DNA from 2 places in the Pectobacterium peruviense genome. Region 1 is predicted to be linked to the other one. Evidence: predicted binding sites of a transcription regulator. Region 1 holds the regulator's gene; the other holds the start of a gene.

Region 1 (16,381 bases):
TTCAACTGGAACTGGACCCTGATCGGTCTCAGCCAGGAAACGCATGCCAACCTGCAGCTCGTCAACGCCCATAAAGACATCTTTCGGTACGCGCTGAACCAGATTCTCATCATAGTTGCCGTAAGCGTCGCTGGAACCAATGTTCACATCAAACGTTTCGCCAGCTTCACGGCCTTCCAACGCAGTTTCCAGACCTGAAATCAGGGAACCGTGACCATGCAGATAGTCCAACGGCGCGCTCACCGGAGACTCATCAACCAACACACCGTCTTCTGTACGTACCTGATAGGCCAGGCTGACCACCAGATCTTTTGCTACTTTCATGATATCTCCTACCGTTGGAAATCAAACTGGCGCAAATTGTAGCTGAAAAATGTCCCTATGTACCGTCTGGAATCAAAAAACGTCAACGGTTGGTGACAATGCCACCATGACATTCTTCCATCACTCTGGCCGGAAGATCCCGATAATATCGCTAGCCTGCGGGGCGGGTGCCGTCGTGGGTTCATCTGCCCGACTCTGGCGATATCCGCACTTTACGCACACCACCACCTCAGCCTCATCCTCTCGTCCAACCGCTAGCGTGTCCTGAGCCTGACACGTCGGGCACACCGCCCCGGCAATAAAACGTTTACGCATGCTCGCTCCCACTCCTCTCCGTTCCAGCACCTATAACCTATTCAGATAGGCGTTATTGATTCTTACTCGTCGTCCTCATCCCACACACTTGGCCGACGACGCTCACGCTGCATTTCCCGCTGGAAAATATCTTCCAGCTCACGGCGCGCCTCTTTCACACGAGAAATCTGTGCGACATCTCCCGTCAGTTGCGGTACCAGCTCACGCAGCATACGCATATCAAGGCGGCGAAAATGCTGCTGTGCGCGCATCGCCTGATGGGGATGCATGCCTAACGTTACCAATGTTTTCCGCCCCAATTCCAGGGCGCTGGAAAAGGTTTCACGCGAGAAATGCCTTACGCCAGTTTGCAGCAATTCATGGGCTTCAACACGCCCACGCGCCCGTGCCAAAATCTCCAAATTCGGAAAATGTTGCTGGCACAGATGTACAATTTCCATCGTATCTTCCGGCGTATTACAGGTAATCACAATCGAGCGTGCTTTATCCGCCCCCGCCGAACGCAGCAGTTCCAATTCCGTGGCATCACCATAATAAACTTTATAACCATAGCTACGCATCAGGCTGACGGCGCTGATATCGCGCTCTAAAACCGTAATCCGCATTTTGTTCGCCATGAGCAAACGGCTGATCACCTGTCCAAAACGTCCGAAGCCCACCACAATGACCTGCGGCTCGTCATCTTCGACATACGGTTTCTCATCCGGCACATCCTGCACGTTATAACGACGCGCCAGAATGCGGTCTATCACCTGCATCAGTAGAGGCGTCGTCATCATCGATAGCGTCACCGTCACCAGCAGCAGCGGCAGTTGCTCACCTTTCAATACGTTGAATGAAGCCGCAGCGGAAAACAGAACGAAAGCGAACTCGCCGCCCTGACTCAGCACGCCAGCAAACTGCAAGCGTTCGGAACGGCGCATTCGGTTAATCCGCGCAAGGAGATAAAGTACAGCTGCTTTCACCGCTACCAGCACCAATACCGCAATCATAATCTTCACGATGTGGGTGTAGAGGATCCCGAGATTTAGCGCCATTCCTACAGAAATAAAGAACAGCCCAAGCAACAACCCTTTGAACGGCTCAATCGCAATTTCCAGTTCATGCCGATACTCACTTTCCGCCAATAGAATACCGGCGATAAAGGTGCCTAACGCCATAGAAAGACCTAATGCTTCCATAAACAGCGCAGAACCTAGCACCAGCAACAACGCAGCGGCAGTGAATACTTCGCGCACGCCGGATGCCGCAATAAAACGGAACAGCGGACGTACCAGATAGCGCCCACCGATTAGCATGCCGAGAAACGCAGCAACCTTCAGTCCAATCCGTTCCCAATCGCCGAAGTCACCCTGCACCCCAGCGAGAATAGGAATCAACGCCAACGCGGGAATCACCGCAAGATCTTGAAAAAGCAGCACAGAAAAGCCAAGCTGTCCCGATTCATTGCGGTTCATGCCTTTTTCGCGCATCAGTTGCAGCGCCATGGCCGTTGACGACATCGCCAGCCCCACACCACCAATCAGCGCAGACTGCCACGAGAAATCAGTCAGATATAAGGCTCCGCCTAAAATCAACGCGCTGAGGCCAACCTGAGCCACCCCAACGCCGAAGATTGAACGACGTAGCGTCCACAGCTTTCCCGGATTCAATTCCAGACCGATGATGAACATCAGGAAAACCACACCCAGCTCAGAGAAGTGCAGGATAGCTTCCACGTCACGGATAAAGCCGAGCCCCCAAGGGCCAATGGCGATCCCGGCGATCAAATAGCCCAATACGGCGCCAATCCCTAATCGGGCAGCGATCGGTACGGCTACTACCGCCACAAACAAAAACAAGACTCCGGCAGTCAGTAGCGCAGAACTCTCCATATTAGCGTTCCTCTTCAGATAAAGGTGAGGATAGCCATTCACCGTAAGCTCTGGCTTGACTCGATAACACATCGGGCTGTAAACGACGTGCCCAGTAAACAATCATGGGGCGCATCCAGTGCATACGGCACATGGCGGCCGTCAGCTCAAACGGGCGTAGCAAATCTTCCATCGGGTAGCGATTATTGCCATCCGCATGGTAGGCATCTTCCGGTTCGCCGGTCGTAATCACCGAACGCCAGTATTTGCCCGCCAATGCATTGCCGCCAATCCCATTGGCAAAACCACGGGATAACACCCTATCGAGCCACTCTTTCAGTAAAGCCGGACAGCTATAGGTGTAAAACGGGTGTTGGAAAACAATGATCTGATGCTCGCGCAGCAACTGTTGTTCGTGATGAATATCGATAAAAAAATCAGGATAGTGTGCATAAAGATCGTGCACGGTTACATTTGCCAACTGCTGCGCCGGTTGCAATAAGACGCGGTTTGCGACCGAGTCCTGTGGTTCCGGATGGGCATACAGCAGCAAAATCTTCGGTGGCTGCGACATCATTCCCCTCCAAAGCGTCGTCATGATAATCGTTTTCCGTTACCATGCAGCGCAACGACTAAAAACAGGACACCCCGTGTCCTGATATGTCCATAATTTAACATACTCTGAACATACGGCGCTTTATGATTGTTTTCTCTTCGCTGCAAATTCGACGTGGTGTACGCGTTCTGATCGACAACGCGACAGCAACGGTTAATCCTGGCCAGAAAGTCGGTCTGGTTGGCAAAAATGGCTGTGGTAAATCTACGCTGCTGTCATTACTCAAAGGTGAAATCACCGCCGACGGTGGTAGCGCGACATTCCCACAAAACTGGTCACTGGCCTGGGTCAATCAGGAAACCCCAGCATTGGACAAACCGGCGCTGGACTACGTCATTGACGGTGACCGCGAGTTTCGTCAACTGGAAGCCGCGTTACAGACCGCCAACGAAGAGAACGACGGCAACGCTATTGCCACCCTGCACGGCAAACTGGATGCCATTCAGGCTTGGACGATACAAGCCAGAGCGTCGAGCCTGCTCAGCGGATTAGGGTTTTCTCAGCCACAGTTGCAACAGCCTGTCAGCGCCTTTTCCGGCGGCTGGCGGATGCGTCTGAATCTGGCACAGGCGCTGATTTGCCGTTCAGACTTGCTGCTGCTGGATGAACCGACCAACCACCTCGATCTGGATGCGGTAATCTGGCTGGAGAAATGGCTGAAAAACTACGCTGGTACTCTGGTTCTGATCTCGCACGACCGTGACTTCCTCGATCCGGTAGTGACCAAGATTCTGCACATCGAGCAACAGTCGCTCAACGAGTACACCGGCAACTATTCCTCGTTTGAACGCCAGCGCGCTACCCGTCTCGCACAGCAGCAATCGCTTTATGAGCACCAACAGGAACGTGTCGCGCATCTACAACACTACATTGATCGGTTCCGTGCGCAAGCGACCAAAGCCAAGCAGGCCCAAAGCCGAATAAAAATGCTGGAACGCATGGAGATGATTGCGCCGGCGCATGTCGATAACCCTTTCCGCTTCAGCTTTCGCGCCCCGGAGTCGTTGCCCAATCCTCTCATGAAGATGGAAAAGGTCAGCGCAGGCTACAACGACACGCTGATTCTCGAATCCATCAAACTCAATTTAGTGCCAGGCTCCCGCATCGGGCTGCTTGGCCATAACGGCGCGGGTAAATCAACGCTGATCAAGCTGCTTGCTGGCACGCTTGCCCCGCTGAAAGGGGAAATTGGGCTCGCGAAAGGCGTTAAGCTCGGTTATTTCGCCCAGCATCAGCTAGAGTTCCTGCGTGCAGACGAGTCACCCTTGCAACACCTGGTGCGTCTGGCAGAACGAGAAACAGAGCAGCAACTGCGCGACTACCTCGGCGGCTTCGGTTTTCAGGGCGACAAAGTCACCGAGATCACCGAGCGCTTCTCCGGCGGCGAAAAAGCCCGTCTGGTGCTGGCGCTGATCGTCTGGCAGCGTCCGAATCTCCTACTACTCGACGAACCGACCAACCACCTCGATCTCGATATGCGTCAGGCGTTGACCGAAGCGTTAATCGATTTTGAAGGCGCGCTGGTTGTCGTCTCGCACGATCGACACCTGATCCGTTCCACCACCGACGATCTCTATCTGGTACACGACCAAAAAGTCGAACCGTTCGATGGCGACTTGGAAGACTACCAACAGTGGCTGGTCGGCCTTCAACGTCAGGAAAATGCGGCCGATGAAACGCCAAAAGAAAATGCCGCCAATAGCGCGCAGGGTAGAAAAGATCAGAAACGTCGCGAAGCCGAGTTGAGAACGCAAACGCAGCCGCTGCGTAAGCAGATCACCAAGCTTGAACAGCAGATGGAAAAACTGGGAGAAACGCTCGCAGCACTGGAAGCTCGGCTGGCGGACAGTGCCATCTATGATATCAGCCGCAAAGCCGAACTCACCGACTGCCTGCAACAGCAAACCAAAGTTAAAATCGAGCTGGAAGAAACAGAGCTGTCCTGGCTAGACGCGCAGGAACAGCTAGAGCAGATGATGCAAAGCGAGTAAGTGGTATTTCCCTACGAGCGGGTAGCCCCCGCTCGCTTTCCCACGTTTTTCTTTCCTTCTCACGACATTATCTTAAAAAGTGATGATAAAGCGCATTGAGCGCAATATTCCCCCAAGGTAATATTTAGTGATTAATCTACTGATTTCTACACACTTACCTATTCACTGACATTGAAGGCCGCAAGGCATAAAACGGCCGGACAATAAGGCAAGGACAATATTTATGATGGAAAATACGCCGTCTGTTTCTACTGATTCGCTCTCTGCTACGCTCACAGCTTCCGGCAACAACGCCGTCACCACGACAGCAAGCGATGCGTTATCTGAATTAAACATGTCGCAACTTAGCGAGCAGGAAAAAAGCGAAGTCTCGGTACTGGTCAATAAAATTGATATTACTGACCCTATGCTTTCCATCTCTTATGCAGCAAACACGATGGGTAATATTTCGCGCTTTTCAGAATCCTTAATGCAAGAAGTCAGAGCGAAGGATGCAGGCGTGATTGGTGAACAGTTGACAGACCTTCTGATGAAAGTAAAGTCGGTTGACCTCACCGTTTTTGACACTAAGCAAAGCTTCCTCGCCTCATTCCCATTGATAGGGAAATTGTTCAGCACCATCCAACGTACGCTGCTGGAGTATCAAACGCTGGCGCAGCAGGTTGATACCGTTTCTAAAAAACTCGAAAGCGCCATGATGGAGCTATTGCGCAATATCTCCACGCTGGAACAGCTTTTCATACGCAACCGCGAGTATTTTCAACAAATCACGCTGCATATCATTGCCGGTAAACAGAAATTGGCAGCCATTCAGTCTGGCGATCTGACCGCCGCACAGGAAAAAGCACAGCGTACCAACGACCCGATGGATATGCAGTACGTGCGTGATTTAGTGAGCAACATACAGCGCTTTGAAAGACGACTACACGACCTGATGATGTCACGCACCATCGCGATCCAAACCGCGCCTCAAATTCGTTTGATGCAAAGTAATAGCCAGTCGCTCGCCGAGAAAATTCAGAGCAGCATTCTCTCTACGATCCCGTTGTGGAAGAGCCAGATCGTGATGGCGATAACGCTGCATTCACAGCGCAAATCGGCAAAACTGCAAAAAGAAGTCTCTGATACCACCAATGCCATGCTGAGGAGAAATGCAGAAATGCTCCAGCTCGGTACCGTTGAAACCGCGCGGGAAGTCGAACGCTCGATTGTGGACATCGAAACCTTACGCGAAGTGCAAAGCCGCCTTCTGAACACCATCGAAGAAACCGTCACGATTGCCAATGACGCCAGAGTACGTCGCACTGATGTAGAGAAAGAACTGGGCACGATGGAAACAGAGCTAAGAACGCGTCTGGCCGAGATTGCAGCGAACCAACAACACGCGATGCAGCAACGTTCTGCATAAATAATTTCGTTTTGATAAGTGGTCTTTATTGAATATGCAAAACGCATCTTCCCCTCCAGATGAGGGATGGCAAAAGAAACTAGGTCGTTTGTGCCTGACGCTGCTTAAGCTCTGGGGATTAGTCTGCGCTGCTTTTATCGTCTCTACGCTCATCACTATAGTGTTTCTAGGTGAATTATATCCAGACCTCATGGCGGATAAAAACGTTCAAACCTGTGTTTTCATTGTGAATGCTTTCAGCTTAATTCTGCTGTGGTACGCCTTTACACGGTCTCAGGTTGATATGATTTGGCCACTTGTGGCTGGCGTAATTTGGTTCATTGCGCATGATGCCCTATTCGTTCTGGGATGGATTGCCGTAGCGTGGTGGATAATCAAAGCATGCTCCGAGATTTCCCACCCTCGTCTCGGCACCGTTATCCAGTTTCTTTTAGTTTTCATCATCATCATGGGCTACACCGATGCACATCAGTTTGGTGAACACCCTTTCTATAATACGGCCTTCGCCACGTGCATTGTGCTAGGTACGATGAGCCATTACCAAGGGAAAACGGCTTTCAAAATAAGGAAAGACCAACCCAAAACGCTCATTCCGGCACCAGCACCTATGTCGCCTCAACCTTCACCGGTCGTTATTACACCACCCGTTCAGGAAGCCGTTACATTTGAGAGCCGTATAGTACGGTTGCAAAACCTACAGAAGCTCCCCAGCGAGCTTCTCGACGAACTGAAAACGATCGTTGAGTATGCGCAGCTTATTGTCACGTGTATGAAGGAAGATCCCAAGGATGTTGAGCCGGGAACAGCGTTTCTTAATCGCTACCTTCCTGCCGTAGAAAAAGTGGCCGGTGAATTTGTCAGACTTTCCAACCAATTAGAGAAACATGGCAAATCAGACGATTTTCTGCTGAAGAATGTTACCGCACTGAAAGCGCTGGGCTCCGCCTTTCAACAACAACACGCACGACTGCTGGAGAACGATACGCTGGATTTTGATGCCGAACTCAACCTTGTTGATAATCTATTAAAAACAGACGGTTATAAGTAATTCCTACTGATAGTATGCAGCCGACAGTGTGCTTCCTCAGTCGCGAGCGAAAAACCGCTCGCGACGTTATCAAACCAGCATCAATGCCAGATCAGCATTAATGCCAAATCAACAGCACGCAAGCGGCGGTCAGCAGCCCCATTGATACGTTGAAGATAATCCACGCTTTCTTACTGCGCAGCAGTCGCCCAATCATCGTGCCAAATCCAAGCCAGATGACACCGGACACCAGATTGACCAGCACAATGCCGATGCTTATCGCGATCACAGAATGGTTATAGCCTTCACCAGCCAGACTAAAGCTGGCAACCGCGCCCAGCGCCATAAGCCACGCTTTCGGGTTCAGGAATTGCAGCAACCACCCTTGATAAAGCCGTATCGGCTGGGGCGGCGCAACGGACGTTTCCAGCCGTTCGTAAGCCGCCGTGGCGATTTTCCACGCCAGCCAGAGCAGATAGGCACTACCGAGGACTTTCAGGATAAAGTGCAGCGAAGGATAAATCAGAATCAAACCACCGACGCCGAATGCTACTAGTAGTAAAATGCTCTGCATGCCCAACATGATGCCGACCATCAACCACAGTGAACGCATAAAGCCAAAATTCGCGCCCGAGGTGGTCAACAGCATATTATTCGGCCCCGGTGTGATAGCCGCTACCCACAAAAAACCCAACATCGAAAGAAATAAACTCAGTTCCATTATTTGTGGGCGCTCCTGACCCAAATGTCGTACCAACTGGCAGCATTGAAGCTAACAGTGTGATATTGATCGTACAAGAGCCGACAACAAGATTTTCATATCCTTTATGCATGACCATTTTCGTCCGCTGAGCGGCGCCCATAATCCGCATCTGCAAACGCTATTGCCACGCTTGATTCGCCGTCACGCGCAGTTCTCACCTGTCTGGCAAGCGCTCGAATTACCGGACGGTGATTTCGTCGATCTGGCGTGGAGCGAAGCGCCCGAACAGGCGAGGCATAAACCACGCGTAGTGTTGTTTCACGGATTGGAAGGCAGCTTTCATAGCCCCTACGCTCACGGTCTCCTACATGCCTGTAAACAGCGTGGCTGGCTGGCCGTCATCATGCATTTTCGCGGGTGCAGCGGGAAGCCCAACCGGATGAAACGTATTTATCACTCCGGCGAAACCAGTGATGCAAGCTATTTCCTGCGCTGGATGCAAGAGACGCTGGGTGAGGCTCCTACCGCTGCCATCGGCGTTTCTCTCGGCGGCAACATGCTGGCCTATCTGCTCGGCCAGCAGGGTGAAGCCTGTTCCCTGTCCGCCGCGGTCATCGTTTCCGCACCATTGATGCTCGAACCTTGTAGCCGCCGGATGGAACAAGGTTTCTCCCGCGTCTATCAGCACTACCTGCTGCACCTGTTGAAACAAAATGCCGGCCGCAAGCTGGCAGCCTACCCAGACACATTGCCGATTCAGTTGCCGCAGTTGAAGCGAATCCGCCAGCTACGGGAGTTTGATGATGTCATTACTTCACGCATCCACGGTTTCCGCGACGCGGCCGACTATTACAAACGCTGTAGCGCCCTGCCGTTGTTGCCTCAGATTCGTAAACCGCTGCTGATCATCCACGCGAAGGACGATCCTTTCATGACGTCCGAGGTCATTCCCGATCTGTCGCAGTTACCGTCTAATATTGAGTATCAGCTAACGGAACACGGTGGGCATGTCGGCTTCGTCGGTGGAACATTGCTGAAACCGGAAATGTGGCTGGAACAGCGCATTCCCAATTGGCTTAGTCCATTTTTGGACCACGCCACCGGTTCTTTTTATTCAGAAACAATTTTTACTCAGGAAACATAGCGTGATAATTCCCTGGCAACAGCTCGATCCAGAAACGCTGGATAACATCATCGAATCTTTCGTGCTGCGCGAAGGCACCGATTACGGCGAACAGGAGCGCTCGCTGGCGCAGAAAGTCGAAGATATCCGCAGTCAGCTCCAATCCGGCGAAGTCGTTTTGGTGTGGTCTGAGTTACATGAAACGCTAAACATTATGCCGCGCGGTCAGCTCAATGCCGGTGGACATGCCCCTTATTGAGCATGGCGAAAGACGTGAAAGAACGCGTCAAACATGCTAACAATGGGAACAATTACGTCATTTTTGAGAATGCGCGCAGGCTTTCAGTCTATGCGGGCATCGAGATCACGGAGTCACGCGCCTTATGTCACATCAACATCCGATTATTGCGGTTACGGGCTCCAGCGGAGCGGGAACCACGACCACCAGTCTGGCCTTCCGTAAGATATTCCAACAGTTCGACCTACGCGCAGCCCAGTTGGAAGGTGACAGCTTTCACCGCTATACCCGCCCGGAAATGGATATGGCAATCCGCAAAGCGCGTGATTTAGGACGCCACATCAGCTACTTCGGCCCAGAAGCGAATGATTTCAGCCTGCTGGAACAGTCGTTTATTGAATATGGCCTACATGGGTGTGGTCAGACGCGTAAATACCTTCATACCTATGATGAAGCGATTCCCTATAACCAGGTTCCTGGGACGTTCACACCGTGGGAACCGATGCCAGAACCTACCGACATCCTATTCTATGAAGGACTGCACGGCGGCGTAGTCACCGAACAAAATGATGTGGCACAGCATGTCGATTTGCTCGTCGGTGTGGTGCCGATCGTCAACCTGGAGTGGATACAAAAGCTGATCCGTGACGTCAATGAGCGCGGCCACTCGCGTGAAGCGGTCATGGATTCCGTTGTCCGCTCCATGGAAGACTACATCACCTATATCACGCCGCAGTTCTCTCGCACCCATATCAACTTCCAGCGCGTACCCACCGTGGATACCTCCAACCCGTTTGCTGCCAAGTCGATCCCCTCACTGGATGAAAGCTTCGTCGTCATCCACTTTCAGGGATTGGATAATATTGATTATCCCTATCTGCTCGCCATGTTGCAGGGCTCGTTTATCTCCCACATCAACACGTTGGTCGTTCCCGGCGGGAAAATGGGGCTGGCAATGGAATTAATCATGGCACCGCTGGTGCAGCGGTTAATCGAAGGGAAAACGATAGAATAAGCATCGAGATACACGCGGAGACCACAGGGTGAGGCCTCTCTACGGGCCCCCCTGTGTTTCCCCTAATAATGGGCTTAAGTAACCAGAATTAGTGCTCAGAGAAAGGAATTATGGCAGTACTCTAATTTCGTGACTGTGTGTCACCTCAACGGCTTTACCCAGCATCAATGCCACAGAACAGTATTTTTCCGCTGACAGCTCGACGGCACGTTCGACGGCTTTATCGGTCAGCCCTTTCCCCGTCACAATAAAATGCAGATTGATATGGGTAAATAAGCGCGGTGCTTCAGACCGACGCTCTGAGGTTAATTTCACCTCACAATCCGCCACATCATTACGGCCCTTTTGCAGAATCGATACCACATCAATTGCGCTGCATCCCCCTACGGACATCAACACCATTTCCATCGGACTGGGCGCTTTATCGCCAGAATTACCGTCCATCAATACCTGATGTCCCGATGAGGATTCGCCCAAAAACGTTAAGCCTTCAACCCATTTTACCCGAGCCTGCATGATGCCTCTCCACTAAAAATTTTTTGAAAATTTATACCGTTACTGTACAAAAACCAGCGTTAATCAGAGCTTTGTCATGCTGAAGCGAGACAACACAAGACACATCCTTAAAGCTGTGTTAAAACGAAAATAGAATAGACCTTTTCTGGACAAACCCAGAAACGAAGAAGATGATGACGTAGCCAGAAATACCCAGCCACGTTTACGGTGCGGCAAAGCAGCAACCGAAAAACCAAGGGTACAGTGGTTCCAGTATATTCCCTGACGTCATTCTGCCTAGACTGAATTTTATTTTTTTTAGCAGTTAAACACGCCGTACAGGGAACTCTGACCCCTGTAATTTGCGCAGTGAATTACAACAGAGGATGATAGCGAATGGTTCTCGGCAAACCGCAGACAGACCCAACTCTCGAATGGTTCCTTTCCCATTGTCATATTCACAAGTATCCATCGAAGAGCACGCTGATTCACCAAGGTGAAAAAGCAGAAACGCTTTACTACATCGTGAAAGGCTCTGTAGCAGTGCTAATCAAAGATGAAGAAGGCAAGGAAATGATTCTTTCCTACCTCAATCAGGGCGATTTTATTGGTGAGCTCGGCCTGTTTGAAGAAGGTCAGGAACGCAGTGCCTGGGTTCGGGCAAAAACCGCCTGTGAAGTGGCTGAAATTTCCTATAAAAAATTCCGCCAGCTCATTCAGGTTAACCCGGATATCCTCATGCGCTTGTCTGCGCAAATGGCAAACAGACTTCAGGTTACTTCAGAAAAAGTCGGCAATCTCGCCTTCCTTGATGTGACCGGCCGTATCGCCCAAACCTTACTCAACCTGGCCAAACAACCTGATGCCATGACGCATCCAGATGGCATGCAAATTAAAATTACCCGTCAGGAAATTGGGCAAATCGTTGGCTGCTCGCGTGAAACCGTGGGCCGCATTCTGAAAATGTTAGAAGACCAGAATCTGATCTCTGCGCACGGTAAAACGATCGTCGTTTACGGCACTCGCTAAACCCTTGTCGCGGTACCCTATGACTAGTCCTGATATGGGTTGACAGTTTTCTGCCTGTAAAACGCCTGATGAACCTCATCGGGCGTTTTGTATTTCAGGGCCTGATGTGGCCGCTCATGGTTATAAATCGCCACAGATTCTTTTACCATTTTCCTCGCTTGTGCCAGATTAGCTGGGCGAGAGAGTAAAAACTCATTTTTCAGGATGCCGTTTATCCGTTCAGCCAGCGCATTCTGATAGCAGTCATAACCATCTGTCATTGAACAGGTTATCCCATTTCTCTCATGTACCGACTGGTAAAGCGCTGAACAGTATTGTAGCCCTCTGTCAGAGTGGTGTATCAACGGCCCTTTTGTTTTTCTTTGTCGTAACGCACGTTTGAAGGCTTTTACCACATTTTCAGTTTGCAGATTATCCCCTACATGGTAACCCATGATTTTTCTGGAACAGGCATCCGTGACCAAACTCAGATAGACCGTGCCACTGCGTACTGGTAGATAAGTAATATCGGCGACCCAGACTTGCTCCGGCTGAAGGACAGTAACCTGTTCGGGGCCAGACTTCAGCAAGTTCGGATGCCGGTAAAAACGATGATGGCTGTTGGTCGTTTTGTGGTATGCCCGCTTTACGGGTACCAGAAGCCGGTGTTTACCCAGTAGGCTAAACAGGCGGTCACGCCCGATATTGAGTGTTTCACCTGCCTGACGGTTCAACAGAGAGTGGAGTTTGCGTGTGCCTATACGTGGCTGACGGCACCGAACTCGGGCAATAAAATCAAGAACCTGACTATTGTGTTCATGTCGTTTATTGCACCTTGCATTATGCTGGTACCATGCCTGTCTGCTGTGCCCCAGGAGCTGGCATGCGCGTGTCACGGTGACTTTTGGGGCCTGACTCTGCGCAAGGACTTGCCGGGCCGCTTTTTTACGACACTTACCCCGTAATCATTTTTCAGGACGTTGATAACAGATTCAAAAAACTCAGCTTTCTGATTCGCCAGCTTAAGCTGCTCTTCAAGTTCTTTGATTCTTTGCTCGGGTGTAAGTGGGGTATTTGTCTGAGCCACAAGCAGTTTCCTTTTCATCAGGTCAGGAAGTCCGGGACTCCAGTCAAGCTGGCCATATTTACGCAGCCAGACAAGAACGGTGGAGCGCCCCTGAATGCCATATCGCTGCTGGGCCTGTTTATAGGTCATCTCGCCTTTTTCGACCTGTTCAACGACGGCTATTTTAAAGGATAGAGGATAATCACGTTGGGTACGTTTGAACTCAGTCATCATCACGTTCTCCGTATTTAAGTCAGGGACGTGTCAACGCTATTCAGGACGGATCACTACCAATAAAAAAGCGTGAAGCCTCGGCCTCACGCTTTTTTTATGCCGAGCTTCCTGCTCGCCACCTAACGGGAAGTCGCAAGCGATGTTGAGAGCGTAATCAGTGTGCTGCGTTAACCACTTGAGCGACGGCTTTGGCGAATTTATCCATCCCCTGCGCGATATCATCTTCATCAATGATCAAAGACGGTACAAAGCGGATCACGTTCGGCCCTGCCATCAACACCATCAGCCCCTGAGCCGTTGCAGCAGCCAAGAACTCGCCCGCACGGCCATGCCATTGAGGTTTCAGCTCAGCCCCCAGCAAAAGCCCCATACCGCGAACCTGATCAAATACACCATACTGCTGGTTGATTTTATCAAGTTCACTGATAAAACGATCGTGACGATCCGCGACACCAGACAATACTTCTGGCGTGTTGATGACATCCAGCGCGGCTTCCGCCACCGCACAGGCCAGAGGATTGCCGCCATAGGTGGTACCGTGTACCCCAACGGTCATGACTGATGCGATCTCTTCCGTCGTCAGCATCGCACTAATAGGGAAACCACCGCCCAACGCTTTAGCCGTTGTCAGGATATCCGGCGTAATACCATAGTGCATATAGCTGAATAATTTACCGGTACGCCCCATCCCGCTCTGCACTTCATCAAACACCAGCAGCGCTTTATGTTGATCGCACAAATCACGAACGCCCTGTAAAAACTCAGGCGTCGCGGGTGTAATACCGCCTTCGCCCTGAATCGGCTCCAGCACGACCGCACAGGTATGATCGTCCATCACCGCTTTAACAGCCGCCAGATCGTTGAACGGAACGTGCACAATATCCGCAGGCTTAGGTCCGAAGCCATCGGCATATTTAGGCTGTCCGCCAACTGAAACGGTGAACAGCGTACGGCCATGGAACGCATTGTAGAAGGCGATGATCTTGGTTTTATATGGACTATGGCGTTTAACCGCATAGTGGCGCGCCAGCTTAAATGCGGCCTCGTTTGCCTCTGCACCGGAGTTAACAAAGAACACGCGGTCAGCAAAAGTGGCATCAATCAATTTGCTGGCAAGGCGTAGCGCAGGCTCATTGGTGAAAATATTGCTGGTGTGCCACAGTTTTTCGCCCTGCTGCTGCAATGCGTTAACCAGCGCAGGATGGCAGTGACCGAGCGCCGTGACGGCGATACCACCGGAGAAATCGATATATTCACGACCGTCCTGATCCCAGACGCGGCTCCCTTTACCTTTCACTGGTACAAACTTCGCGGGTGCATAAACCGGCAAAATCACTTTATCGTGAGTATCCCGTGTCACTGCTTTCTGCTCTGCTGCCATTTGCTGCCTCACTCTGCTGCCCATCATGTCGAAATGAAAATATAGTCAATAAATATGCATAAAAAATCAATCACAGGCAATCTTAAATCGGCTATTGAAAAGAATAACTCTCTATATAGTTAAATTTTAAGGAAATTATCCAGAAGCTGATGCCCTTGCTGACTAAGAATACTCTCGGGGTGAAACTGCACCCCTTCTAGCGGTAAGGAGCGATGGCGTATCCCCATAATCTCATCACGCTGCCCTTCATATTCGCTCCAGGCCGTGACCTCAAAGCAATCAGGTAGCGAAGTGGAATCAATAATGAGTGAATGATAGCGGGTGACCGTCAAAGGCTGAGCCAACCCGGTGAAAACCCCCGCATCGCTGTGCGCAATTGCCGAGGTTTTACCGTGCATCACCTGCCGTGCCCGCACCACACGCGCGCCGAACGCCTGCCCCATCGCCTGATGACCAAGACACACACCCAGAATAGGCAATTTATCGGCAAAGTGACGAATAGCAGCCAGTGAAATGCCCGCTTCATCCGGCGTACAGGGACCCGGTGAAATGACCAATCGCTCAGGCGCAAGCTGCTCAATCTCACGTAGCGTCAGTTCATCATTACGCTTCACCACGACCTCTGCGCCAAGCTCACAAAAGTATTGGTAAAGGTTGTAGGTAAAGGAGTCGTAGTTATCAATAATCAGTAGCATAGTCATTGCACAGTTAGTCGGGAAAGCGGTACTAACATACATGAAATTCACATCAGGTACCCAGCCCTTGTCGCCAGCAAAGACAAAAGACGTGCCATCCCTACGCAATAAGTTAGCGCAATAATAATTATGACGATCACAAATGATTTATTTATACAAAAAGCACTTTTATTAATAGGTAATATTTATTATTTATCTCTATAGAAAACTATTTTTCTGAAATCATTTTTAACAAAAAAAATAATAAACAAAAAACCATCATGAATTAATTAGAGTTTTTAGATTAGGCAGGTTAGTTCATGGGATTTATCTTTCTAACCAATATTTATCTTTAACTTTTGACGACGATCACAATTGCTAATAAGCGAATAAAACCCTAGAAATGAGACGGATGAAAAATAAAGAACAAAGTTTAAATAAAAAACACAAGACATTGATTTAAATGACTTTAAGTGGAAATTAGTTTCTATTTAAAAGCAATAAACACAAATCCTCTCAGCTGTCCTCTGTTATTTAATTAATATATTTAACGCCCCATCTTGTTTTGTTTATTTTTTCTGTTAACACTTAGCTCGGCTTTATAGACAAACCTTAATTTCATTTTTGTTGAAACAGCCATTTTATTACACAGGGTGTGTAGTGATAAATACCCAAAAAATTCTATGTCAAGGAGAGTACACAATGAAATACCTACTGCCTTCTGCAGCCGCTGGGCTGTTGCTGCTTGCTGCCCAACCGACAATGGCGGCAAATACGGGGGGTTATGCCACCACTGACGGCGGCGATGTTTCCGGCGCTGTGAAAAAAACCGCACGCTCTCTGCAAGAGATCGTCGATATCATTGAGGCAGCGAAAAAGGATTCAAGTGGTAAAGCAGTCAAAGGTGGAG
Region 2 (16,381 bases), 1.1 Mb from region 1:
TCCGGTAGCCCCAGCACCGTCTTATCATCCAGCGAGCAAACGCGATAGTCGCAGGCTAATGCCAGCTCCAACCCACCGCCCAAACAGGCACCGTGAATCGCAGCCACCACGGGGAAAGGCAGCGCGGCAATCTGATCAAACGTTTCCTGCCCTTGCTTCGCCAGATTTTCGGCCTGCTCGGCGCTACTGCACTGGTTCAACATGGTGATATCCGCCCCAGCGATAAACGAATCAGGCTTGGCGGAAATAAAAATTAGCCCTCTGAGCGTCGCATGCTGCCGCGCCAGCTCGAAGACCGAGAGAATTTGTTCTGCAAATTCACTTTTTAGCGTGTTCACCTTCTCGCCGGGGACATCAATACTGATCACACCGATGTTGTCCGGCCGGATTGTGAGGGAAAATGCAGACGGGCTTTCCGTTGTAGGTGATGCTGTAACGGAGAAAGGCTGTTGATCGTTCATGGCGTCACCTCCAGTACCATCGCCGCGCCCAACCCGCCCGCCGCGCAGGCGGTGGTTAACCCCAGCCCGCCACCGCGACGGCGCAGTTCATTCAGCGTTTGAGTAATCATCCTCGCGCCAGTGGCGGCAAAAGGATGCCCATAGGCAATGGAGCCACCCAGCACGTTGAATTTGGCACGATCCACCTCGCCCAGCGCAGCGTTTCTGCCCAATTGATTCCGAGCAAACTCATCGCTGGCAAACAGCTTCAGATTTGCCAGCGTCTGGGCGGCAAAGGCTTCGTGCATGTCAATTAACGTTAGATCAGCCAACGTCACACCGGCCCTTGCCAGCGCAAGTGGAGAAGCATATGCCGGCCCCAGCAACATATCTCGCTGCACACCGATGGCGCTGAATGCATAGCTGCGCAGATAGCCTAGTGGCGTAAGTCCCAGACTTTTGGCCTTGGATTCACTCATCATCAAGACTGCTGCCGCACCATCCGTTAGCGGTGTGCTATTCGCCGCCGTTACCGTACCGTGCCGACGATCGAACGCCGGACGTAAGCGGGAATACTGCTCTATGGCGGAGTCATGACGCACGTTGTTATCTTCACTCAGTGCCTTCTCATAAGGAGGAACGTAAGCCGTCATCACTTCATCCCGCAGCACGCCAGATTCCCAGGCCTGTGCTGCCAGTTTGTGCGAACGATGTGCCAGTTCATCCTGTTCTTGACGCGTGATGCCGTAAGTTTTTGCCATCTGTTCTGCGGTATCGCCCATACGCAGCCCGGTGGAATACTCCGCTACGGCGGGCGCAACCGGGAGCAAGTCTTTTGGACGCAGGCCGCTTAACAGCTTCAACTTCTGGCCCAACGTTCGAGCCTTATTCATATCCACCAGCGTTCTGGCCAGCGCTTTACTGACCCCAATCGGTAGCACCGAAGAGGAATCCGCGCCCCCGGCAATACCGACTTCCACCGTCCCCGCCATAATGCTTTCCGCCACATTAGCGACAGCCTGAAAGCTGGTAGCACAGGCGCGGGAAACACTATACGCATCGGTATGCACGCTCATGCCCGTGCCGAGCACGATCTCTCTGGCGATATTCGGCGCTTCAGGCATTTGGACCACCTGCCCGAACACCAATAGCTCGATCAGCTCAGGATCGATACCCGTTCGAACCAGTAACTCACTGGTGACAAGCTTCCCTAATTCGATGGCAGGTACGCCATGATAGGCCGTTGCCTGCCGGGCAAATGGGGTGCGTAATCCGCTCACGAACGCAATGCGATCGCCACGGCGGGTTATCAGAGGTAATACCTCGCTCATAAACGCTCCTGTTAACCGAAAATAAAGTACGCGCACAACAGGTCAGACCTGATTTCATTGTTAACCAGATAGTTACATTACGCAAAGCCACGCAACATAAAAGTGTGAAGAGCATGCCAGTAGCGGCGAACAAAGATGAAGAAACGGCAAAAAGAGAAGAGAAAAAAGAGGTCAGGCGATACGCTAGGGAAAGGAAGCAATAAACAGGAGCCGCGAAAGGGCTCCTGCTAACACAAAAATTAACGCAGGCCGAGCTGGAAAATCATCGTTTCAGCCTGACAGCTGAACGTAAAATTAATGTCCAGCTTAACGCCGCCGTCTACGTCTTCCAACGTGCTGGTGATTTCGCAAGGTTCAGACTCTACCGCTCGCGCTTTTTCCGTCAGGGCCGCTAATGTCGCTTCCGCGTCAGAACGATCGCCGAACACTTTGCTGTAAGATGCGGTGCAATCCGTGTTATCCATGATTGTGCCGACATCGACACAGCAGCAGGCTGCGGTTTCTTCAGCACTGCATTTGTTGATTACGTTCGTCATGATGCTTTCCTCTTAAAACGCGGGAGATATGATCCAGTTCAAAAATTTTTATCTTCCTTACATTTTACTCCCTCACCCCAAAGCAGTACCAGCACTTCATGCCAACCGGTAATTTTAGTGATATCAGTCACATTAAGGTGTTATCGGGCAGTGAAAGCTGAGTAATATTTCCTCACACAAATTAACCAAAACGTTAAGCAGATCTAAATTTTGCATCATTTTGGAAATATTTTGAACACACCGACGCAACATTATCGTATTCCCAACTTATACTTTGCCAACTGGTCTGATTTGTCAGGCTGAGTGCGCCCCCTACAATGCGCGTCCCTTGTTACTCCGTGTAACAAAGTTAAATAACAAGCATATAAAGAGGTTTTGGTCATGAGCCAGAAAAACCTGTTCAAACAATCCACAATTGCTGTTGCGGTGGCCCTGTTTTCAGCAAATGTGTCCGCGGCTGGTTTCCAGCTTAATGAATACTCATCATCTGGTCTGGGACGCGCGTTTTCTGGTGAAGGTGCAGTAGCCGACAATGCGACCTCTGGCAGCCGTAACCCGGCGACCATGACCATGTTTGACCGCCCATCGTTCTCCGGTGGTGTTACCTATATCAATCCAGATATTGATGTTCAGGGGAAAAATTCCCTGACAGGACAAGATACCAGCGCCAAAAATATTGCACCGCACGCCTGGGTGCCGAACCTGCATTTCATCATGCCACTGAATGAGCAGTGGGCGGTTGGCGCATCTGCCACCACTAACTATGGTCTGGCGACTAAATTTAATGATAACTATGCAGCAGGTTCTATCGGCGGAGAAACCGACCTGTTGACGTCAAACCTGAACCTGAGCGCTGCGTATCGCCTGAATCAACATTTCAGTTTTGGTTTAGGGGTTAACGCGGTTTATGCCGATGCCAAGTTTATTCGGCGCGCTGGTGAACTGGCTAATGTTCCTGCCGGTGCGGGTGGCGCTCAGGGTGCCGTTGCTGGTCCATCTTCAGAGATGGCTCGTCTGGAAGGTAAAGAATGGGGATACGGCTGGAACGCTGGCATTCTGTATGAAGTGGATGAAAATAATCGCGTCGGCCTGACCTATCGTTCCAAAGTCGATATCGATTTCAATGGCGATTACAGTAACCAACGGTCCGCTGGACCTGGTGCCCTCAATGGTGCAACAGTACCAGGTCAATTAACACTCAATCTGCCAGAAATGTGGGAAGCGTCTGCCTACCACCGTGTAGCGCCGAAATGGGCAGTTCACTACAGCCTGACCTACACCAGTTGGAGCCATTTCCAGGAATTGAAAGCGACAGGTAACAGTGGTAACACGCTGTTCCAGAAAGAGGAAGGCTTCCGTGATGCCTACCGTATCGCACTCGGCACCACCTACTATCATGACGATAACTGGACGTTCCGTAGCGGTATCGCGTTTGATGATAGCCCGGTACCAGCTGATAGACGTTCTATCTCTATCCCCGATCAGGACCGTTTCTGGTTGAGCGCAGGCACTACCTACGCTTTCAATAAAGACGCGTCTGTTGATGTTGGCGTGTCTTATATGCATGGTAAGCAAGTTGATATCAGCGAACCTATCTCTGATAGAGCAGGTTCTCCAAGTTACAACTTCAGCTCTAAAGGTAAGGCCTGGCTGTACGGCGTGAACTTCAACTATGCGTTCTAAATAACCTACGGGTTTCTACATAAAAGCAGGTAAGGCAACTTACCTGCTTTTTTATTGCACTGTTCTACCAGGGCGAAGCAACAAAAAAGGCCGCTTTCGCGGCCTTACATCGTTCTTTCCGGTTAATACCGATTACTCAGGCTTAACCTCAATATAATCCAGCCCCAGCGTGCTGCTGGTGTAACTACGGATTTTATTGGTCATATCAATATTACCGTCCAACTTCTGACCATAAGACGGAACAATCTCTTTCAGCTTGCTCTGCCATTCCGGCGTCGCGACTTTATCTTTAAACACTTTTTCCAGCAGGCTCAGCATAATCGGCGCTGCGGTAGACGCACCCGGGGAAGCGCCCAGCAGCGCAGCAATCGAGCCATCCTGCGAACTGACGATCTCAGTACCCAGCTTCAGCACACCGCCCTTATCATCATCTTTCTTGATAACCTGAACACGCTGCCCTGCAACCGTCAGTCTCCAGTCTTCTTTCTTCGCATTTGGGAAGTATTCCTGCAACGAAGCGAAACGATCGTCGTCATCCATCATGACCTGACCGACCAGATATTTCACCAGGTCGAAGTTATCCAGACCGACGTGCGTCATTGGCATCACGTTGGAGAAGGTCACGGAACCGATCAGATCCCACAGCGAACCATTCTTCAGGAACTTGCTGGAGAAGGTGGCAAACGGCCCGAACAACAGGACTGGCTTGCCGTCAAAAATACGGGTGTCTAGATGCGGAACGGACATCGGTGGCGCACCTACAGAGGCTTTGCCATACACTTTTGCCATGTGGCGTTTCACGATTTCCGGGTTTTCTGTCACCAGGAATTCGCCGCCAACCGGGAAGCCACCGTACAGATCGGCTTCAGGAATGCCGGATTTCTGCAATAGTTGCAGTGCCGCCCCACCCGCACCAATAAAGACGAACTTCGCCTTAATCACGCTCTCTTTTTCACCGTTCTTCAGATCGGCGTAAGTCACGCTCCAGGTGTTGTCCGCATTACGTTTGATATCACGGACTTCTGAATTCAAGTGCAGCGCAAAGTTGGACTTGGTTTTCATCGCGCCAACCAGCTGACGTGTGATTTCACCGTAGTTCACGTCGGTACCGATAGGCATACGGGTGGCGGCAATCTTCTGAGCTGGATCGCGACCTTCCATCACCAACGGAACCCACTCTTTGATCGTATTCGGATCGTCAGAGAACTCCATGCCACGGTACAGCGTACTGTGCTGCATCGCATCATAACGATGCTTCAGGAAGGCGGTGTTTTCATCGCCCCAGACAAAGCTGATATGCGGCACACTGTTAATGAAAGCGTGCGGATTATTCAGCACGCCGTTTTTCACCTGATAGGACCAAAACTGGCGCGAAATTTCAAACGCTTCGGTGATTTCCAGCGCTTTGCTGATATTGATTGGGCCGTCGGGGTTATCCGGCGTGTAATTGAGTTCCATGAAGGCAGAGTGCCCCGTACCGGCATTATTCCAGCCGTTAGAGCTCTCTTCCGCCACGTTATCCATACGCTCAACCATATCGATAGACCAGTCTGGTTGCAGCTCCTGTAAATACACGCCAAGCGTAGAGCTCATAATGCCCCCGCCGATCAGTACCACATCCGTTGTCTTCTCTGTCGTTTTAGCATCTTCAGCCATCGCCAGTGGGGCGCTAACCACCACGCTGAGGCAGAAGAACATAGCAAGTAGTTTTTTCATGCTTATATCTCTATTTTTATAAGTGCAGGTAAATAGAATTCCAGGCATTCATTAACACGCGGGCGCACCACTATGAGTAAAAAGCATCGTTGTTATGACCCTTTTGTTAATCACTTTGCTAACAAAAAAATCAGCACGCTGACACATTTCAGCCATGATGATCATCCGTACCGGTTAATGACGTTACATTATTGTTATCTGACGGGAGGAAATAAATTTTAGTAAGTAAATAAATGAACAACAAAGTAATAACTTTTAAGAAACAAACCACAGAATCATCATGGTAAAACTAAGTTTAGCCGTATTTTATAAAAACAAAAGGCACCCGCAGGTGCCTTTGAAATGCGTGACAATATACAACACTATTTCGCTGAATCGATCTCGTCGAGCGAGTCTTCAATCGCGGCAGCATTCGGATTCTGCTGCGGGGTGATTTGCCCATCACTAGCGAGGAAATCGTGCCGCTGGAAATAGGCTTCACGTATCATCAGGTAAGGATCGGAAGAATTACGCAGTAAGCCATCGGAATCCAACAGCTGTGCTCGCGTTTCCAGCCCTTCGATAGCCCACTTGCCCGCTGACATCCAGAACGTCAGATAGCTCAGCATCGGATACAACGTATCCACTACGCCACCGCCATCTTCACGCGGTGTCACGCTACCGTAGCCAGGCACGACCAGATAAGGCCCGTACCCTACACCATAATTACCGAGCGTACTGCCAAAACGGCGAGACTCTTCTTTCGCCAGTTTAGGATTCGCCATCGATGCCACGTCAATCAGACCGCCCATCCCGAGCAAGGTATTCAGGAAGAAGCGGTTAAAGTGAATCATCGCTTTATACGGTTTACCTTCAACGAAGTAGTTCACCATCGTCGCAGGCTCTTCCAGGTTGCTGAAGAAGTTCCCCAGTCCGTTACGCGCGGGCGTCGGCACATAATCGCGCCAGGCAACAGCCGCCGGACGTACCACGTAAGGATCCAGCACGTCGTAGTTGAAGTTGAACATGGTACGGTTAAAGCCTTCAAGCGGATCAGAACGTCCTTCTTGAGCGCGATCCCCGGAACTGGCGCAGCCGATGAGTAACACGCTGGCAAACACCACCCCACTCAGGCGGTAATTCATATCTGTTCTCCCTGATTTATAGTGTGCTATACCCGTCATACTTCAAGCTGCACGTGCGTTGGCTGCGTTCACTCACCCGAATCACTTACTTGAGTAAGCTCATCGGGATTCCTTCACTTACCGCCTGCCCGCAACGCGAATTATTTAGGGTATATACCCGCGACCGAAAATGGGTATTCCAAGTATCAACTCCAGCCTATCAGGCTGAGCAACAAGGACGGGATATCGGCCAACAGTGTAACATTTTATTGATCTATCGCTACGTTGGCTTACGCATTACTACATTTTCAGAGGTTTGCCATTTTTTCTTATGGGGACAGCGCGCGCTGTCGTTACGAAACGCGATCCAGCGTGGGCAACAGCACGGTATTTTATTGTTCCTCTCACAGCATAGCACTGCCAGATTAAATCAGTGAGTCACGTGGTGGCATCCCATGTTGTAAAAACTGACTACGCTTATCATCGGGGTTGTCGTACTCACACCCGCAATTTCTGCGTCATTACCCAAGCGCCAATCAGCCCAATCGCCGAGAGGATCGCCATGAACCCATCTTCAAAATCCAGGCAGACCCGACAAGAGAAAGAAAACGACGTTGCGGTAGAGAGTGAAGAAAGCACGCAGGGAAAAGCGATCAATATTGACGAAGAACATTTACCCTCCCCTGCCGCCGCGATCCATGAAGAGATTCGTCAGGAAGGACAAAAGGAGCTGGAACGCGATGCGATGGCGTTATTGTGGTCGGCGATTGCGGCGGGAATCTCCATGGGAACATCATTTATGGCGGTCGGCATGCTCCACAACCATCTGGTTGGCGTGCCCGGCAGCTTTTTGTTGGAGTGCTTCGGTTACACCATCGGCTTTGTAATTGTCATTATGGCGCGCCAGCAACTGTTTACCGAAAACACGGTTACAGCGGTGCTTCCTATCATGCATAAGCCAACACGCAGCAATTTCTATCTGCTTGGTCGATTATGGTTCATCGTGCTGACAGGCAACCTGATCGGGACAGCCTTGGCTGCCCTCGCCTTCACCTATATGCCCGTTTTTGATGGTGAAACGCGGGAGGCGTTAGTCGACATCGCCATGAAGGTTATGAAGAACTCACCGACAGAGATGTTCGCCAATGCCGTTGTTTCTGGCTGGATTATTGCCACGATGGTCTGGATGCTGCCCCGTGCTTACTCTGCCAAACTGTGGATTATCATCATCATGACCTGGATGATTGCTTTCAGTGACCTCACCCACATCGTGGCTGGTGCCTCAGAAATTTTCTATCTTGCGTTTATTGGCCACATCCCCTGGCAGGCGTTCATCTGGCCGTTTGCCTTACCCACGCTGGCGGGGAATATTATCGGCGGCACTTTTATTTTCGCACTCATCAGCCATGCGCAAATTCGCAACGACATGAACGGTTCATCTCACGCCAAACGCCAAAAGGCGTATGAGCATGATGAAAAAGAACACCGACAGAAACGCTGATTGCCGACACTTTGAGCAAACGCGCCGTTAAGTGCTTATTCTCAGAGCAAAAATGCGTATAATGGCTGCGCTTCACGTCCCCGTAGTTAAACGGATATAACAAGCCCCTCCTAAGGGCTAGTTACTGGTTCGATTCCAGTCGGGGACACCATTCACACGTCTCGAAGTATTCAACAACCCCCTATTTTCCTTACTAAATCATAAAGTTAAGTGATATATATCGTCGGCTAAAAACGACGATGCTGTATCCACATCTGCATAAGAACGCCGCTTATCATCGAGTTGGACCGGGGAAATTATCGACGAGTCTAATTTTGAAGTCAGGGTGAAAGTCGACAATCTGAATCTTAAAATCAGGAAAGTTATCAACAATTTCCCATTTCCCTGCTCGGTTAGCGAACGCGGTAACTTTTTCTACTCTTAGGTGTTCGTGCGCGTTGACAATCTGTACCTTATAGTCTGGAAACGAATCAACAATTTGAATTCTTCCATAAACTTTAGATACATCGACAGCAAAGGAAAGTGGCGAGAAAAGAACAGCGCAACAGAGCAACGTTAACCCTAAAAACCTCATACTTACTTCCTTGATTTATCTGTATTCCTGAAGATTATTTGATGATAACTCTCTGATTTTGTCAATATGTAAGGGAATACTCACACAATGTTCATCTAGCGATACGGAGATTATATGGAATGGCGCGATATCACACTTCGTCTGGCTACGTCGGAGGATGAAGGATTCCTGTTCGAACTTCGCCGCGCGACGATGGATGAACATCTTCAAAAAGCTGGCGTTATTGCTGATGATTCGGCGCACTGGCAGCGAATCAAATATCATTATAACGACGCCTATATTGTGCTGATGGGATCTAAGCCTATTGGGTTATTCAAACAACACAAAGGCGTCAATGAGTGGGCCATTATACAAATCCAGATTTTGCCAACTTATCAAGGTCAGGGTATTGCAGAATGGCTATTAAACAGATTTTTGCAGCAGGCGGATGAAGCCAACGTCTCGGTTACTCTGAGTGTTTTAAAAGGCAACAGGGCAATAACGCTCTACCAACGCTTAGGTTTTAAGATCATTGATAGTACTGATAGTGAATTAAAGATGAAACGCAGCCAACGTTTACTATAATTTTAGAGTGTCATCCCCTTCGTAGGGTAAATATCTTTCCTGTCCGCTATTTCTCCGACGCTATTCCTCATGCATTACGTCCCCAATCAGTAATGAGAAGCCAACATTAAAAGGTTTCAATACATCGAGAAGCGAAAAATAGGAGAATACCCCACAATAGAGAGAGGTATGATTGGCCATACCTCTCTTATCATGATTATTTCGATGCCGTTATACTCGCATCGGTAAATTCTGGGTAACCAGCCGGGCGGCCATTATTCAGGTTAGTTAGGAAATTACCGTCTTTAAGAGGAATTGAGGCTGAATCATAGTTAAACGAATTTAATCGGTTACGCAACTCTTGATTATTAATGCCGTCACCATACATTGAGTACCAGCTGATAATATCTGGCGTGACAAATTTTCCATACGGGTTTTCCGCTTGTTCATTCGTTTTAGAAAAACGGAAAGCATGGGTTAATGCGCCATCTTTGTGATAAACAAATTTCAGATGACCATCCTGCTTGTCGATACTCGACGCATCTTTGGTCGTTAACTTGCCATGTGCACTGTAGCTACCATGCGTCACCACACCATTTTTAGTCCAGATTGCGACATGCTCCCAATCATGGCGATGCCCTGAATTGACACCATTGAGTATCTGGTCTTTTAAAAAATAGAGTGCATAGAAGCTACCACAATAGCGAGAACCACCAGAATTCACACAGGCGTATCGGTGCAATGTATTTGACGAATCGAGAAAATTACTCCACCGGCACCCACCCGTTATATTTCCTGATGGTTTCAACCCGCCGTTCTGCACGCCATTACGACTGATTCCCGCGCTGGGAAGGCAGCCATCCGAATCAAAGTCAAATACAGGCGAAATTGCTCGCGCATCAATTCCTGATGGCAACGCCTGATTCAGTTTAGGGAAATTATCTGCATATGAAGAAAAAGTGACAAATAACATTGAGAATACTAGCGTCGTTTTCTTTCCTGAAAGCATATTAACTCCTTTAGCAAAGGACAGTCCTTTTAAAGCCAATACCATCAATAGTCAAAAGTGTAACCATGATGAAAGTGTAGGAAGGAACACTTTTATCAAGAAAGAAGAGGAAGTAAAAATCATTTATTTCCAACAATTAAATACTATATATTTAGCCTGCAAAATAATGCATGAAATTTATATATAAAAATCAGAAAAGATCCTAGCCCTTTAGGATCTTTACTCGCTGACCACCTCATAATGCTGGTTGACCGCATCAAAACGGTATTCCAATAGCACATCACCTCCACCATGGGAATAACAGTTCAGCGTAATGCTGCGGTTATCTACGCCGTTCTCAATATTCATATAAATTGGGGTCATGAAAAAACCAAACTGGCATTGCTGAAAATCAGGTTTGAGAAGCTGATCGACATTGCCGCTCTTCTTATTGATCGCCTTGATTCCCTCAACAACCATCCCCGTATCACTGTTTTGATACACCCCAACGAAGCTATGCGTCGCCGTTTGCCCCCAGAAAGGGATATCAACCTGCCCTTCTAGCTTGGCGGGCTGTTCGCTATCGTCAAAGGATGCCACACGCCGTAAACTCACATCATAACGTGCCTTTCCGTTTGACCATTCGCCACGGAGTTCTTCCCCTATTTCCGTCAATTTAAACGGGCACTGGGTCGTATCGATACCGGACTTAACGCCCTGAATGATATATTTATCATAATCCTGCGGGGAATGGATTTCGCAGATCTCAAGCGACGTTTCCGAGAGTCGCCCATACAGGGGAATTGGCGCTCGGTATTTATCGTAAAAGTAGCTCCCCAGAAGATTTTTATCTTGGTCAGAGCTGTATTTCTGCAATGAAAAATGTACCGGATAAGGCCCAATGTGGCCTTCGTAATTGCTCACGACATACCAGCCAGCATGCACTTCCCATGTTGCCGTCAACAGTCCACAGGCTATTAAGGTTGATACCGCTAATTTCATACATTCACCTTGTCTACCCGTCATACTTCAAGCCGCATGGGCGTTGGTTTTCTGCAACTCGTGTTGTTTAGTACGTCAATCATGAAACTTATCGCGCAAAAACGGCGCACAGTTTCAACCCAGCAGGCTAATCATGATGACAGCAGGGGCAGATTTCCACCGCAGAAACCGTCATCACCGTAGTTCCTTGACAATCCCATTCAACACGGACAGGCTGATTTTCAGGCCCAGAGTAGTGCAAATACTTATCGACTGGGCTTTCCGTCATACCGGTAATCTCCTCCGTAGCAATGAGATCATCACCAGCAAATACGCGGGCTGTCGCCTGCGACGCTTCGCGCGTTTCGCCTGATTGCCGATACAAATAATTCACCGTCAGTTTAATACTGGGCATCGTGCTTCTTAACAGGACAAAAATAAGGAAAACAGTGTATCGCGTTCCCCCTCACTTGTAGAGCACATACATGATAAGAGGTATCACCGACTGATACTAATACCATGATAGTTTTCTGTTTTTTAAAAATTGAGATGTTTCGTCGCATAAAACCGCACGATTGGTAATCAAAAAGTTAAATCTTATGCCTTTTGGATATTAATGAAGCAGAAAAAATAGCCGATACCTTTTCCGATAGGGTGTTTTTAATGCGATTGCATTTTGCATAAATAGTGTCTGGCATAAATACTGTTTTACATTAACTGTGTTCTGACTGAACCATTTCTTTAACGTCATCGTGTTGAATAATAGGGAATTATACTCAGCAGATTGATGCCTCTTCCAAGGAAGATAATTAACCTGCTTGTGTCAGTCACCTGTATTTCAACAGTTTTGGCATTAACGTATGTGGTTTTAACACACTGAAGTAACTCACTGGTAAAAACCATTACCAGCATTAAATAGATATAAGAAGGAGTTATATTGTGGTGATTCCAGATATTCAACTCGTGAATACGACTACCCCGGCTACCATGCCCCCTATTGGCGCGGCCGCCAACCCGACAGTGGTTGCAGCCATCAGTTCGGGAAATAAAACCGATACATCAACAAACTCCGACTCTCAAAATATGCCGGGCTCAAACGAGAGCACGAAGGTCACGCTGTCTTCTCAAAAGAAGCGTGCTGCTGAAGAGAAAGATACGCCTCCACCTGAACAGATTAAGGCACAACAGAAAACCGCCACAGAATACTCTCTGGCGATGACGGGTATACCGTTGTACAACGGTAAGCTAGTTTCTGTGATTAAATACCCAGATGGTAATTCTGAAATGTTTGATGCCTTTACAGGACAACGCATCACACAGGAAGATTTAGCTCTCATGAGCGCTCTTCATAGTTCTGGTGGCGAGCAGGTATTACATTTTGAGAGCAAAACGTCATATAGCAATTTGTCTGCAGCCGAAGTTTATCAGCAGATTCAAGAGATGCTGCATGGTTCAGGCGATCAAGAAGAGCTGTCTTAATAAAAAATAAATGCCAAGACAAATAGATCTATTGCCCTGGCATTAAATAAAAATATAACGTTATCTTAATAATTTAAGATAACGACTTGATGGAAACTGGCCGATTAACGATTAGCAATGAGTATTTCCGAAAACTCAGCTAATCTTTTCAGGCCATATTCCCAAGGACCAAACCCCGCTTCTGCATTAATATGCCCCGCTTCACCGACATCAACCAGTTCGCTTTCCCACGCCTGCGCCCAGTATTGGGCGCGAGTAAAACTCATCAACGGATCGTTATGGCTGGCAAATGTCAATGTGGGAACTGGCAGCGGTGAGGCCTGAATGCGATCGTCAATCTCAAAACGCATGGGTTCGGCAGGTGCCACCAGCATGACACCCGCGATCCCTTCCTGGCCTTGTTGCACAACATGGCAGGCGGCCAACGCGCCGAAGCTGTGGCCGATTAGAATCACAGGGTGTGTACAAACGCTGAGCTCACGACGGATCGCCAGCACCCAGCGGTCCAGATCGGCTTGATACCATTCCCGCTGGCGTATACGGTGCCAATGAGGGAAACGCCTTTCCCAATGGCTTTGCCAGTGCTCGTCATCGCTGTCCCGCAATCCCGGCACCAGCACCATCGTTAGCTGCTGGCTCACTTCCGTCAGCCGCAGATCGATTTCTGTTGTCTGCATCCGCCCTCAACGCTCCTGTCTGTTACCCAGTGACTGTCATCCTACCCTGTCTGGTATATCAGCCACCGGTTACTTTAACAATCTGGCCTTACAGCTTTTTCCTTTGATTTTGCCTTTCTGGAGCTGTTGCAGCGCACGTTTAGCACTGTCTTTACGGATTGCGACATAAGCATGCAGAGGGAACATATCAATTTTCCCGACTTCCGCTGCCGTTAATCCTGCATCGCCAGTTAACGCACCAAGAATATCGCCGGGACGGATTTTGGCTTTTCTGCCACCATCAATACACAGCGTCATCATCTCAGGTTCGAGCGCAACATCACCACCGCGGCTAATCTCATCCGCCGATGTCCATTTAATTCGCATACCGATATAGTCTTCAATCAGGTTAGCGCGGTTCATTTCCTGTGGCGTGCACAGACTCACAGCCAGACCCTGCGTCCCCGCGCGGCCTGTTCTACCAATACGGTGAACGTGAACTTCAGGATCGAAAGCCAGCTCAAAATTCACCACCAGCGCTAGCTCTTTGATATCAAGACCGCGAGCCGCAACATCGGTTGCTACTAATACGCGACAGCTACGGTTAGCAAAACGCACCAGAACCTGATCGCGGTCGCGCTGTTCCAGATCGCCATGCAGCGCCGATACGCTAATCCCACGCATGTCCAGTGCGTCAAATACGCTCTGGCAATCACGCTTCGTGTTGCAAAACACCACGCAGGACGCTGGCTGATAATGGCTCAGAATGGCAATCAACAGCGGCAGACGCTGATCTTTCGTTGTCTCATAGAAACGTTGTTCAATGGCCGACTCTTCCACATCGTCTACAATCTCGAAACGTTGCGGCTGACGCTGAACCCGCGCGCTGATCTGTTCGATCTCTTCTGGGTACGTAGCGGAAAATAACAGGGTTTGACGATCGGACGGCATATAGGAAATCACATCATCAATCGCATCAGTAAAGCCCATGTCCAGCATGCGATCCGCTTCATCCAGCACCAGTACTTTCAGGCTATCTAAAGCCAGAGACTTCTTGCGTAAATGATCCTGAATACGTCCCGGCGTCCCAACAACAATGTGCGGGGCGTGAACCAGAGAATCGAGCTGCTGCCCCATCGGCTGACCGCCACACAGTGTCAGAATTTTAATGTTTTGCGCAAAGCGCGCCAGACGACGCAGTTCTTTGCTGACCTGATCGGCCAGTTCACGCGTCGGACACAGCACCAGCGCCTGCGTGGTAAAGTCGCTGACGACAATACGATCCAACAACCCAATCCCGAATGCTGCCGTTTTGCCGCTACCGGTTTTCGCCTTGGCCCGCACGTCTGCGCCGCTCAGAACGGCTGGCAGCGTCGCCGCCTGGACTGGCGTCATTTCGGTATAGCCCAGTTCATTAAGATTGGATAACTGCTCTGCTGGCAGCGCGAGGGAAGAAAAAGAGGTTGTACTCACAGTGATTACTCTACCAAGGACGAGATAACGAAAGGTGACGCCGAGCCAAAGAACGGCGCAGATATGCCGCAATCATAGCAGAGTTCGCCACCGTTGAGCGATTTACCTCCCGTTACCCCACTAAAACAGCGAGACAAATCCTTTATTCACCAAGAAACTCTGTCCTTCAGGGGATAAAAGGTAGTTCGCCAGCAGTCGGGCTTCACGTCGGGCTGGCTTCATGATAGCCAACATGTACTCGGCATCAATGCAATAAGGATCGGGTAAGTGAACCACATGCAAATCCGGCTGGTTAAGCAGCAACGGCAGATAGCTGGCATAGCCAATGTGCATATCGCTCAGCCCAGTCCGAATCAGGTAACTCCCTGCCGTCATACCCGCCGGAATCGCATGATCGAGCACGCCCCCCACCAGTGGTTTCGCCTTGTTGCACAGTTGATTCCCCCATCCTCTATGTAAGCGTTCAATGCGGTCAAAGAGCTGAAAAGCATAGTCCCCGCCAGGGTCACTGCCCGGCGTTGAGGTTGACAGCACAAAGCGTGGGTCAAGCAGCGCCATCAACCAAGACTGCGAGGTCAGTTCCGGTACATTGCGCATGACGATGCAAAGATGGTTGCGCGTAAACACGGTGGTTTCCTCCGCCAGCCCCAGCGTTTTCAAGCGCAAAGGGTGCGCGCAATTTGCCGATGCGAAAATATCCACCGCGTCACCGTGCATCACTTTTTCACTCAGCAGCCCCGCGGGGCCGAAAGTCGGTATCACTTCCACCGCATAACGTTCACTGAATGTCGTCAGCAAAGGAGCAAACGCGAGTCGCAGGCTGCCAGCCGCATACAGGCGAAGGGGATCAATCATTGTGGCTCCGTCATGGTTAATATCGGTATCAGCGCACAATACGGCTGCGGCGCTATTTCCACGCAAACCTGCCTGACAGGGATACCGTACAGACGCGACAGGTTATCCTCCGTCAAAACCTCATTACAGCAGCCATAAAGATAATGTTGATTATCCATCAGAAGTAGCGCCTGCTCTGCAACGATCACGGCGTGAGCTGGGTCGTGTGTGGTCAACAGGATACTCAGACGTTGCGTTTTAGCCAGATGCTGTAATAACCGCAGCACCTGCGCCTGATTTTGCACATCAAGTGCCGCCATCGGCTCATCCAGAATCAGCGTCTGACACTCTGATGCCAATGCACGCGCGATTAATACGAGCTGCCGTTGCCCGCCGGACAACGCGCTAAAGTCACACTCGGCAAGGGATGCGATTCCCAGTAGGGTCAGCGCATTCTGAGCTACACGGATATCATGGGCAGAGGGCATGGCAAACAGCCGAATACGTGCCGCACGCCCCATCAGCACCATATCCAGAACGCTA

What was found. The regulator CRP, encoded in region 1, controls carbon source genes, mostly activating them, when cyclic AMP is high. The targets are predictions, from matches to a motif close to ATGTGANNNNNNTCACAT.
Region 2: a site for CRP is predicted at 2,423-2,440, ahead of DUT67_RS07125 (YfcZ/YiiS family protein). Genes of this name have one in related genera too.

What each region holds. Positions count from the first base shown of each region.
Region 1 is NZ_CP161826.1:473,352-489,732, reverse strand. It holds gene slyD (peptidylprolyl isomerase) at 1-324, opposite strand, end outside; gene DUT67_RS02180 (YheV family putative zinc ribbon protein) at 445-639, opposite strand; gene kefB (glutathione-regulated potassium-efflux system protein KefB) at 702-2,513, opposite strand; gene kefG (glutathione-regulated potassium-efflux system ancillary protein KefG) at 2,515-3,066, opposite strand; gene DUT67_RS02165 (ABC transporter ATP-binding protein) at 3,192-5,099, shown strand; gene DUT67_RS02160 (toxic anion resistance protein) at 5,434-6,507, shown strand; gene DUT67_RS02155 (5-bromo-4-chloroindolyl phosphate hydrolysis family protein) at 6,542-7,555, shown strand; gene DUT67_RS02150 (LysE family translocator) at 7,653-8,255, opposite strand; gene DUT67_RS02145 (hydrolase) at 8,362-9,381, shown strand; gene DUT67_RS02140 (YheU family protein) at 9,383-9,619, shown strand; gene DUT67_RS02135 (phosphoribulokinase) at 9,744-10,613, shown strand; gene DUT67_RS02130 (OsmC family protein) at 10,722-11,129, opposite strand; gene crp (cAMP-activated global transcriptional regulator CRP) at 11,505-12,137, shown strand; one part of gene DUT67_RS02120 (IS3 family transposase) at 12,161-13,065, opposite strand; one part of gene DUT67_RS02120 (IS3 family transposase) at 13,065-13,416, opposite strand; gene DUT67_RS02115 (aspartate aminotransferase family protein) at 13,571-14,797, opposite strand; gene DUT67_RS02110 (aminodeoxychorismate synthase component II) at 14,917-15,492, opposite strand; gene pelA (pectate lyase PelA) at 16,174-16,381, shown strand, end outside.
Region 2 is NZ_CP161826.1:1,553,933-1,570,313, reverse strand. It holds gene fadJ (fatty acid oxidation complex subunit alpha FadJ) at 1-461, opposite strand, end outside; gene fadI (acetyl-CoA C-acyltransferase FadI) at 458-1,771, opposite strand; gene DUT67_RS07125 (YfcZ/YiiS family protein) at 2,011-2,307, opposite strand; gene fadL (long-chain fatty acid transporter FadL) at 2,689-3,990, shown strand; gene mqo (malate dehydrogenase (quinone)) at 4,123-5,706, opposite strand; gene mlaA (phospholipid-binding lipoprotein MlaA) at 6,069-6,830, opposite strand; gene DUT67_RS07105 (formate/nitrite transporter family protein) at 7,372-8,310, shown strand; tRNA gene DUT67_RS07100 (tRNA-Arg) at 8,387-8,461, shown strand; gene DUT67_RS07095 (N-acetyltransferase) at 8,999-9,448, shown strand; gene DUT67_RS07090 (NPP1 family protein) at 9,645-10,436, opposite strand; gene DUT67_RS07085 (hypothetical protein) at 10,656-11,417, opposite strand; gene DUT67_RS07080 (hypothetical protein) at 11,545-11,811, opposite strand; gene DUT67_RS07075 (hypothetical protein) at 12,336-12,875, shown strand; gene DUT67_RS07070 (alpha/beta hydrolase) at 12,980-13,552, opposite strand; gene dbpA (ATP-dependent RNA helicase DbpA) at 13,622-15,004, opposite strand; gene DUT67_RS07060 (molybdate ABC transporter substrate-binding protein) at 15,125-15,859, opposite strand; gene DUT67_RS07055 (ABC transporter ATP-binding protein) at 15,856-16,381, opposite strand, start outside.